Regions from separate parts of the Streptomyces sp. P9-2B-2 genome, predicted to be linked through region 2. Evidence: riboswitches for the same ligand, from Rfam matches in the RefSeq annotation. Region 2 holds a riboswitch; each other region holds the start of a gene.

Region 1 (2,193 bases), 1.2 Mb from region 2:
GTCGACGGGCGCCGCGCTACTGGCCATCAGCGGCTCGGTGGACACCGGCTCCACCGTTCCGGCGCTCGAGGACCTGTGGAAGGTGCTGCGCACCCTCGCGGCAGAGGGGCTGACGGACGAGGAGCGGGATGTCGCCGTGCAGAACCTCGTCGGGGTCGCGCCGCTGAAGTACGAGACCGCGGCGGCCGTCGCGGGCACCCTCGCCGACCAGGTGGAGCAGCAGCTGCCGGATCACTTCCAGGCGCAGTTGTACGCCCGCCTCGTGGAGACCGGCACGGTCGAGGCGACCGCGGCGGCGGTCAACGCCTTCCCCGTGGACCGGCTGGTGACCGTCCTGGTGGGCGACGCGGCACAGATCGCCGAGCCGGTCAAGGCGCTGGGCATCGGTGAGGTGACCGTCGTCAGCGGCTAGTCCCGCCGGTGTGACGGAAGGTCATATGTCGACATGCGGCTCCCGTGGTGCTTATCGGCCACGGGAGCCGCTGTATGTCCGGTTTATCGCGGCTGGTGCCCCGGTTCTTGTGGCATCCCGCACAAAAAAGCTGATCTGTTTGCCGATTGAAAGTTGCCCCGTTTAGCGTCGGTCCGGCTGTTCGTCACAAGTCCGCCACAACAGTGGCACCGGGCAGTCATCGCCGAGTCCCCGTACGGCGCGAGCCAGGGGAGCCGGGGACCCATATGTCCCTTGGGGTGAATCGGGCTCCTCTCCGAGGAGTCCGTAGGAGACCTTCCTGCTCCGAACCCGTCAGCTAACCCGGTAGGCGAGAAGGAGGGAAAGGACAAGCCAGCACATGGCGTTCATCCGTGCCACCGGGAAGCACCGTCGCACGAGCCGTCCCGTCAAGACGGGCCGCAACATCGCCGGCATAGCCACCCTCGCGGCCGGTGGTGTGGTCGCTTCCGTGGCCTCGCCGGCGCTGGCCGCGACGGACGAGGCACGCGCGCACGACACCGGGCTCCAGCAGGCCGTCGTGATGGGGGACGAGCTCGCCAGCCGTGTCGAGGCCCAGGCCGACGCGCAGCAGGCCGACGCCGAGATCGCCGCGGCGCGGGCGAAGGCCGAGGCCGTCGCCAAGAAGCAGGCCGACGAGGCCAAGCGGCGTGCCGAGGCGGCGAAGAAGAAGGCCAAGGCCGCCCACGAGGCCAAGGTGCGAGCCGCCCGCGACGCGGAGCGCAAGCGCCTCAACGCCTTCGTCGCCCCGATTTCCGACTCCTACGTCTCCACCTCCTACAAGGCCTCCAGCGGCCTGTGGTCCTCCGGCAGCCACACCGGTATCGACTTCCACGCGGCCTCCGGCACCAGCGTCCACGCGGTCGGCTCGGGCACCGTCGTCGAGGCCGGCTGGGGCGGCTCGTACGGCAACAACATCGTGATCAAGATGAACGACGGCACGTACACCCAGTACGGCCACCTGTCGTCGCTCGGTGTCTCGGTCGGCCAGCAGGTCACCCCGGGCCAGCAGATCGGCCTCTCCGGCGCCACCGGTAACGTCACCGGCCCGCACCTGCACTTCGAGGCCCGCACCGGCGCCGACTACGGCTCGGACATCGACCCGGTCTCCTACCTGCGCGGGCACGGCGTCAACGTCTGATCCCGCGCCGCGCCGGTGCCGCGTCCCCTACGGGGCCTGCCTCACGCCGAGCGTCCTTCCGGAGCCCCGGTCCCACGGCCGGGGCTTCGGCGTATCCGGAGTGCGGTGCGCGCACGGGTTACGCCGCGGGCCCGCGACTTCCGGCCAAAAGTTATCCATGAATACCCGGACCCCGTCGGAAAAGCCGTGCCGGTCGAATAGAGTCACCGAAAAGTCGCCGACCGGCGGCGTTTCCAGGGGATTACGGCGGAGGCGCGGAAGATGCGAGGCCATATTTCCGCGCATGCGGTGTGCACGGCGATTCGCGACGACATTGTCTCCGGTGCGCTGGCGCCGGGGAGCCGGCTGATCGAGGAGATCCTGGCGGCCCGTTACGGCGTCTCCAGAGTGCCGGTGCGCGAAGCACTGCGCACCCTTCAGTCCGAGGGCTTTGTCACCACCCGCCACCACGCGGGCGCCTGCGTCGCCGAGCCCACCGAGCAGGAGGCGGCCGACCTCCTGGACATCCGCGCCCTGTTGGAGCCACTGGGCGCCGCCCGCGCGGCCGCCCGCCGCAGCCCGGCCCACCTCAAAGTGCTCCGCGGCCTGGTACGGCTCGGCC
Region 2 (2,193 bases):
TACTGGGCGTGGTTGGTGTCCTGGTACTCGTCGACGAGGACATGGCGGAAGCGGCGGCGGTAGTGCTCGGCGACGTCCGGGAAGGCCTGGAGCAGATTGACCGTGGTCATGATGATGTCGTCGAAGTCCAGGGCGTTGGCCTCGCGCAGCCGTGCCTGGTATATCGCGTACGCCTCGGCGAGCGTCTTCTCAAAACCATCGGCAGCGGTGCCGGCGAAGGTCTCCTCGTCGATGAGCTCGTTCTTGAGGTTGGAGATCTTCGCGCTGAAGGACTTGGGCGGGTAGCGCTTGGGGTCCAGATCCAGATCGCGGCAGACCAGGGCCATCAGGCGCTTGGAGTCGGCGGCGTCGTAGATCGAGAAGGACGAGGTGAAGCCCAGCTTCTTGGACTCGCGGCGCAGGATGCGGACGCAGGCGCTGTGGAAGGTGGAGACCCACATGGCGTTCGCGCGCGGGCCGACCAGCTCCTCGACGCGCTCCTTCATCTCACCGGCGGCCTTGTTGGTGAACGTGATCGCGAGGATCTGGCCGGGGTGTACATGGCGCTCGGCGAGCAGATGCGCGATGCGGTGGGTCAGCACCCGGGTCTTGCCGGAGCCGGCACCGGCGACGATCAGCAGCGGACCGCCCGTGTGCACCACGGCGGCCTTCTGCTCGTCGTTGAGCCCCTCCAGCAGCGCCGCCGGGTCGATGGCGGGGCGGGCGGCGCCGTCGCGGTAGTACGGCTCCCTGGGCGCGGGCGCGTCGAACCTCCCGCCGAAGAGGTCGGCGGGGATCTCCTCCGGGGCCGGGCCGTGCTCGTCCTCCGGGGCCGGGCCGTGCTCGTCCTCGGGGGGCGGGGGGTGCTCCTCCTCGCCCTTGTGGCCGAGGTCCGCCAGGAAGCTGTCGTCAAAGAGGCTGCTCATCGCCCACCGAGTCTAGGCCGCCGCACTGACAGTCCGCCGCGGAGTGGCGGATTGCGCGCCACCACCGGGCGGCCCCCCGCGCAGCGCCAGGTCAGGAGGCCGGCGGCCGGGCGCCGGGCGGGCGGCGCTTCGTCTACCCGAATCCGACATCTGCCACAACAACCCCCGCATCGCGTTCAGGTCACGAAAAGGTTTCGGGCATATCGAACATCAGCCTTCACAGAAGCCACACGAGTTGGCTAACGTCCTCGCTCAGGCAGCCCGCCTCCCCGCGAACGACAGGTTCGCACGGGCCGCCGACGCCGAGTCCGGCCCTGCCCTCAGGCACCCGGAGCCGGGGACCCACCAGCACCACCGGGGTGAATCGATCCGTACGGCCGTCGCCAGTGGACGTCCGGACCGTAGGGCAAGCCTTCCGTCAGCGACACCGCCCGAACCCGACAGCTAACCCGGTAGGCGGTCCACGGAAGGAGTTGCCGGCCTTGGCGTCGCATCGCAAGCCGCGCACCAGCGTTCTCGCCTCACCCACAGGCCGCCGTACGGCGGCCGGCCTCACCACCGCCGCCCTCGCCTCGGTCACCCTGCTCTCGCAGTCCGCCGAAGCGGCCCCCAGGGCGCCCAAGCCCACCGTCGAAGAGGTCAAACAGAAGGTCGACGACCTCTACCACCAGGCCGAAGTGGCCACCCAGAAATACAACGCCGCCAAGGAGCGCGCCGACGGCCAGCGCCACACCGTGGACAGTCTGCTCGACGCCTCCGCCAAGCGCGCCGAGAAGATGAACGAGTCCCGGCGCCTGTTGGGCACCTTTGCCTCGGCGCAGTACCGGACCGGCGGCATGAACCCGACGGCGCAGCTGATGCTCGCCAAGGACCCGCAGCAGTTCGTCGACCGCAACCACCTCATGGAGCGGCTGACCGGCCGGCAGAAGCAGGCCGTCACCGACTACCAGGAGCAGCAGGCGGCGGCCACCAAGCAGCGCGCCCAGGCGACCCGCAGCCTGGAGCGGTTGCAGGAGTCGCAGGCCTCCCTCAAGGAGTCCAAGCGCTCCGTCCAGGACAAGCTGGCCGAGGCCCGGCAGCTGCTGTCCCGGCTGACCGCGCAGGAGAAGGCGCGGCTGGCGGAGCTGGAGCGCCAGAAGGAGGCGGCGGCCAAGCGCCGGGCCGCGGAGGAGGCGCGCAAGCAGCAGGAGCGGGAGCGCCAGCGGCAGCAGGACGGCGGCGGCTCGACGGGCGGCTCCACCGGTAGTGGCTCCACGGGCGGGTCCACGGGCGGCTCCACGGGCGACTC
Region 3 (2,193 bases), 2.7 Mb from region 2:
AGCTTGGCGAGCTGCTGGGAGAGCGCGGGCGCGGTGTAGCCCAGCCGGTCGGCGGCTCTGCTGATCGAACCGGCCTCCGCCACCGCCACCAGAGCGGCCAGTCGCGTGGGGTCGTACATAAGAACCTCTTTAGGCTCCCCAAGAACATTGCCACTCCCCATTAAAGGCTCTGACCAGCGAAACTGCTCCCATGGACGGACAGCTGATCGCCTTCACCGGAGTAGCCGCCGGCATGGTCGCCATGCCGGGCGCGGACTTCGCGGTCGTGGTGCGCCACGCGCTCGACTCGCGCCGGGCGGGGGTGGCGGCCGCCGTCGGAGTGGCGGGCGGGCTGCTGGTGCACACCGCACTGGCGGTCGCCGGACTCGCGGCCGTGCTGGTCGCCGTGCCCGCACTCTTCGGCGCCGTCCAACTCCTCGGCGGTATCTATCTGTTGTACCTCGGAGTCGGTGCGCTGGTCGCGGCCGTCCGCCGCAGGGGAACGCCCGACGACGCCGCGACCGCCCCGGCCGACAGCCCGGTGGCCCGCCCGGGCACCACGGGGCGGAGCCTGCGCCAGGGCTTCCTGACCAACGCCCTCAACCCCAAGGCCCCGGTCCTCTTCCTCAGCCTGCTCCCGCAGTTCGTCCCGGCCGGCGAACCCGCCCTGCCCCGTACGCTCCTGCTCGCGACGATGGTCGTCGCCATGGCCCTGGTGTGGTTCCCCGCCGTCGCACTGCTCGTCGACCACCTGGGCGACTGGCTGCGCCGCCCCCGGGTCACCCGCGCCCTGGAAGCCGTCACCGGAGCGCTGCTCACCACGCTGGGCGGCATCCTGCTCGTCGAGGTCGTACTGGCCTGAAGGACGGGCAGCGGTTCGGCCACCGTCACCGAGCCGTCCGCGGGCGGGAAGCTTCCGCGCGCCGCGGACGTCAGCAGTGTGCTCAGCGGTGAGGTCAACCGGCCAAGTGGGCCAATCCCACTGACAATTGATCACACGTGAGACGAAATGCCGGTCAGCCCACACGTCCATAGGACACCGCGCCGCTCCAGATCCGCTCCAGCCGCACCACGCTCCCGGCCTTGGGCGCATGCCACATCCGGCCCCGGCCCGCGTAGATGCCGACGTGGTAAATGCCGCGTGCGGAACGGAAGAAGACCAGGTCACCGCGTCTGCGCACGGAGGCCGGGATATGCCGGGTGCGGACGTACTGGGCGGCGGCGGTACGGGGCAGGGCCCGCCCGGCGCGCTTGAACGAGTACAGCGTCAGGCCCGAACAGTCGAAGCGGTACGGCCCTTGGGCGCCGTATTGGTAGGGCGCGCCGCTCTTGGAGGCCGCGATGCGCAGCGCGTAGGCGGACACCGTCGCGGCTTCGGCGTTCCCGGTCTCTCCCGGGGCGACGGTTGTCCCGCCCAGGGTGACCAGCGTCAGAGCGGTGACGGTGCCGGCGCGCGCCAGCAGATTCGGCGTATGCATGCGCACAGTCATGCGCAAACCCTTCGTCAGCCGCCTGCGAAGGAAGACCTGTCGGGTTCGGGCAGGCGAAGATGCCCGGCCGTGCGTACGGCTTCACCCCAAGGAGCCCTCGGCCCTGAGGCCGGGACCCCGTCCTGCTCGGGTCCTCCGCTCCCGCCGATCCACAACGTCGACCGGACATCCGGTACGGCGGCGGGATTAGGCGCCCGTCCGGACCGCCCCGTCGCTGTGGCGGGGGCTTGCCGTCGAAGGGATCGTCACGCACCCGCCACCGGAATTCCGAGCTGAAAATGCCGTATGTGACATGCGTCACACTTCGCCTGAATGGTTACTTTTGTTCTCGCAAGTGCCGAGACGCGGAGCGTCACACCCTCTGGACCAGCGGCGAAACATCAATGGTCCAGGGAATTGCGTCTCCCCGCGCAATTCGACGCCTCCTCACATCGGGCCCGGACGCTACGCCGTATGCGCAGCTCCGTGTGCGTGTCGCGTCAACTCTCCGTGGCCGGCGGCATCGTCACGAGCCCGGCCCGGCGCTCGCCCTCCAATACCCGGAGCGCGCGGGCCAGGGTCTCGCGGTGCAGCTCGCTCTCGCCCCGGTCGTGCATCAGCGTCAGCGCGTCCCGCAGCCCGGCGGCCTTGCCGACCAGTGCCTGGGCGGCCCGCAGTCCGGAGTAGGTGTCGCCGCCCCGGGCCGGGTTGATCTTGCCCAGCAGGTCGAGCACCTCCAGATAGC
Region 4 (2,193 bases), 1.3 Mb from region 2:
AACCAGAGTTCGGTGCCGTCGTCGAGGGTGAGGACGATGCGGTAGCCGTACGAGCCGGCCCAGCCGGCCTGGGTGATGGTGCCGGAGTGCACCGCCTTGATGGGGGTGCCGGTCGGCGCGGCGAAGTCCTGTCCGGTGTGGTCGGCGGCCCAGCGGTCGCCGGCCTGGCCGAAGCCGGCGGTGAGCGTGTAGGAGGACACGGGGGTGATGAAGCTCTTCGCCAGTTTGGCGAGGCGTTCGGCCTCGGCCTTCCGTCGGGCCGCTTCCTCCGCCTTGCGCTTGGCCTCCATCTCGGCCGCCTTCTTGGCTGCTGCGGCCTTCTCGGCCGACTTCTGGTGGGCGGCGGCTTCCGCTGCGGCCTGCTGGACAGCGGCCTTCTCGGCGGCCTCGCGGGCCTCCTGCTCGGCGGTGCCCTGCTGCGCGTCGGCCTGCTGGAGGATGCGGCTGCGCAGCGCCTCACCGGCGCCCGCGGCGTTCCCCGTGTCCGCGCCCGTCCCCATGGAAGCGGCGGTGGCCGTGCCGTCGGCGGGAGCCGAGGCGGCGTCGGCGGCCGCGGAGCCGTCGTCGGATATCAGGTCGCCGATGCCGGGAAGCTCCTTGGCATCCGGCAGTTTCTCGGAGAGGTCGTCGGCCATGCCGCCGACGTCGGGCATCGAGATCGGCACCGGCGGACGGCCCTCGGCCGAGGCCATGCCGCTCGCGCCGACCGCCGCGATGACGCCGACACCCAGGACGGTGCCGCTGCGGGCGAATCCGCCGCCGCGCTGCTTGGCGACGCGGTGCTTGCCTCGAACGGAACGGGTGGATTCCTCGGTGGGATTCCATTCCTCCCACGGTCCGTCGCCGTCATCGACACCGGGGCCGGGGAAGGCACCTCGGTCATCGAGCTCGTAGGCGGACGGGTCCACGGGGGTAGGCCTGTTGGACGCCACGGGGGCGCACTCCTTTCCTTCCTTCTCGCCTACCGGGTTAGCTGACGGGTTCGGAGCAGGAAGGTCTCCTACGGACGCCCACTGGCGGAGGGCGTCCGATTCACCCCAAGGAAGTGGTTCCCCGGTTCCCTAGGTGCAGTTCGAAGTGCTTGGGGGTGCGTGAAAAGCGCGTGCGGGATTCGGCGTCGGCGCGCGGTGCCGCCTCGGGCGACGGCTGGGACGACCGCGCTGCGTTATCGGACAGTAATAGAGACGGCGACCGAATTCCAAGCGTTCCCACGAATCCGTATGCGCTCCGCGCAAGCCGCCGCGCGGCCTTTTCGGCCAGCAGGGCAGCAATCCGGGCGAGTCGGCCCGCCACCTCTAAACGATCTCCCGCGGATTGTGTGCCAGTTGTTATGCACAGGGGTGCCCCTCAGTTACGGAGGGTGAGAGCAGTAACGTCGGATCATGGTCGTCAACGTCGGGAACACCGGGAACGCCGGACGGGCTGCCGGTAACGCGTGGGGAGTGGCGGAGCGGTACCGGGAGTTCTCCTGGTGGGAGGCGCGCGGCCGGTCGGACGCACACGAGGAGCTGAGCGCGCGGATCAGCCAGGACCCGGAGTTCTGCGATCTGCTGTCCGGCTCGCTGCCCGCCGGCAGCAAACAGCAGCCGGACCTCCTGCTCGCCGCCGTCCGCTACCTCGACGGCCCGCACGCCGAAATGGGCCCGCGCGGTGCGGCCGCGTACGGGCGCTGGCGCGAGTGGACGATCCGGCACTGGGACGAGGTGCGCGCGGTGATCATGCAGCGCGCCGCCCAGACCAATGAACCGGCCCACTGCGCCCCCCTGCTGCCGCTGCTCGCCCGTCTGCCGCAGCCGCTGGCGCTGCTGGAGGCCGGCACGTCCGCGGGGCTGTGTCTGCACCCCGGCCGCTACCGCTACCGGTACGAGGCCGACGGCGAGGACGGCGCGGGCCACCGGGCGGGCGGCGTCCTCCGGGCCGAGCTGGGGGCCCCGGAGAGCCCGCTGGTGTTGACCTGCCGTACGGGAGGGGCGGCCGACGAGCTGCCCGAACGGCTGCCGCAGATCGTCTGGCGGGCCGGCATCGACCTGGACCCGCTCGACCCGGTGGACGAACGGGACGATCTGCGCTGGCTCCAGGCGCTCGTATGGCCGGGCGACGAGGAACGCGCGGCCCGGCTGTCCGCGGCCGTCGACGCGGTACGGACGGCGCCGCGGCCGCGGATGGTGCGCGGCGACCTGATCGACGAGCTGC

The links. Region 2 has a riboswitch for cyclic di-AMP ahead of QT196_RS24620 (C40 family peptidase). Riboswitches for the same ligand answer to the same signal wherever they lie in the genome.
Positions count from the first base shown of each region.
Region 1: linked by a shared signal. The riboswitch ahead of QT196_RS29715 (M23 family metallopeptidase) and the one ahead of QT196_RS24620 (C40 family peptidase) in region 2 are both predicted to bind cyclic di-AMP.
Region 3: linked by a shared signal. The riboswitch ahead of QT196_RS36505 (C40 family peptidase) and the one ahead of QT196_RS24620 (C40 family peptidase) in region 2 are both predicted to bind cyclic di-AMP.
Region 4: linked by a shared signal. The riboswitch ahead of QT196_RS18530 (M23 family metallopeptidase) and the one ahead of QT196_RS24620 (C40 family peptidase) in region 2 are both predicted to bind cyclic di-AMP.

Region 1 is NZ_CP129126.1:6,740,675-6,742,867, forward strand. It holds gene QT196_RS29710 (pitrilysin family protein) at 1-412, shown strand, start outside; cyclic di-AMP (ydaO/yuaA leader) riboswitch at 624-779, shown strand; gene QT196_RS29715 (M23 family metallopeptidase) at 792-1,592, shown strand; gene QT196_RS29720 (GntR family transcriptional regulator) at 1,854-2,193, shown strand, end outside.
Region 2 is NZ_CP129126.1:5,587,661-5,589,853, reverse strand. It holds gene pcrA (DNA helicase PcrA) at 1-905, opposite strand, end outside; cyclic di-AMP (ydaO/yuaA leader) riboswitch at 1,196-1,380, shown strand; gene QT196_RS24620 (C40 family peptidase) at 1,388-2,193, shown strand, end outside.
Region 3 is NZ_CP129126.1:8,304,742-8,306,934, forward strand. It holds gene QT196_RS36495 (LysR family transcriptional regulator) at 1-119, opposite strand, end outside; gene QT196_RS36500 (LysE family transporter) at 191-841, shown strand; gene QT196_RS36505 (C40 family peptidase) at 996-1,469, opposite strand; cyclic di-AMP (ydaO/yuaA leader) riboswitch at 1,474-1,672, opposite strand; gene QT196_RS36510 (hypothetical protein) at 1,949-2,193, opposite strand, start outside.
Region 4 is NZ_CP129126.1:4,253,029-4,255,221, forward strand. It holds gene QT196_RS18530 (M23 family metallopeptidase) at 1-932, opposite strand, end outside; cyclic di-AMP (ydaO/yuaA leader) riboswitch at 944-1,098, opposite strand; gene QT196_RS18535 (DUF2332 domain-containing protein) at 1,383-2,193, shown strand, end outside.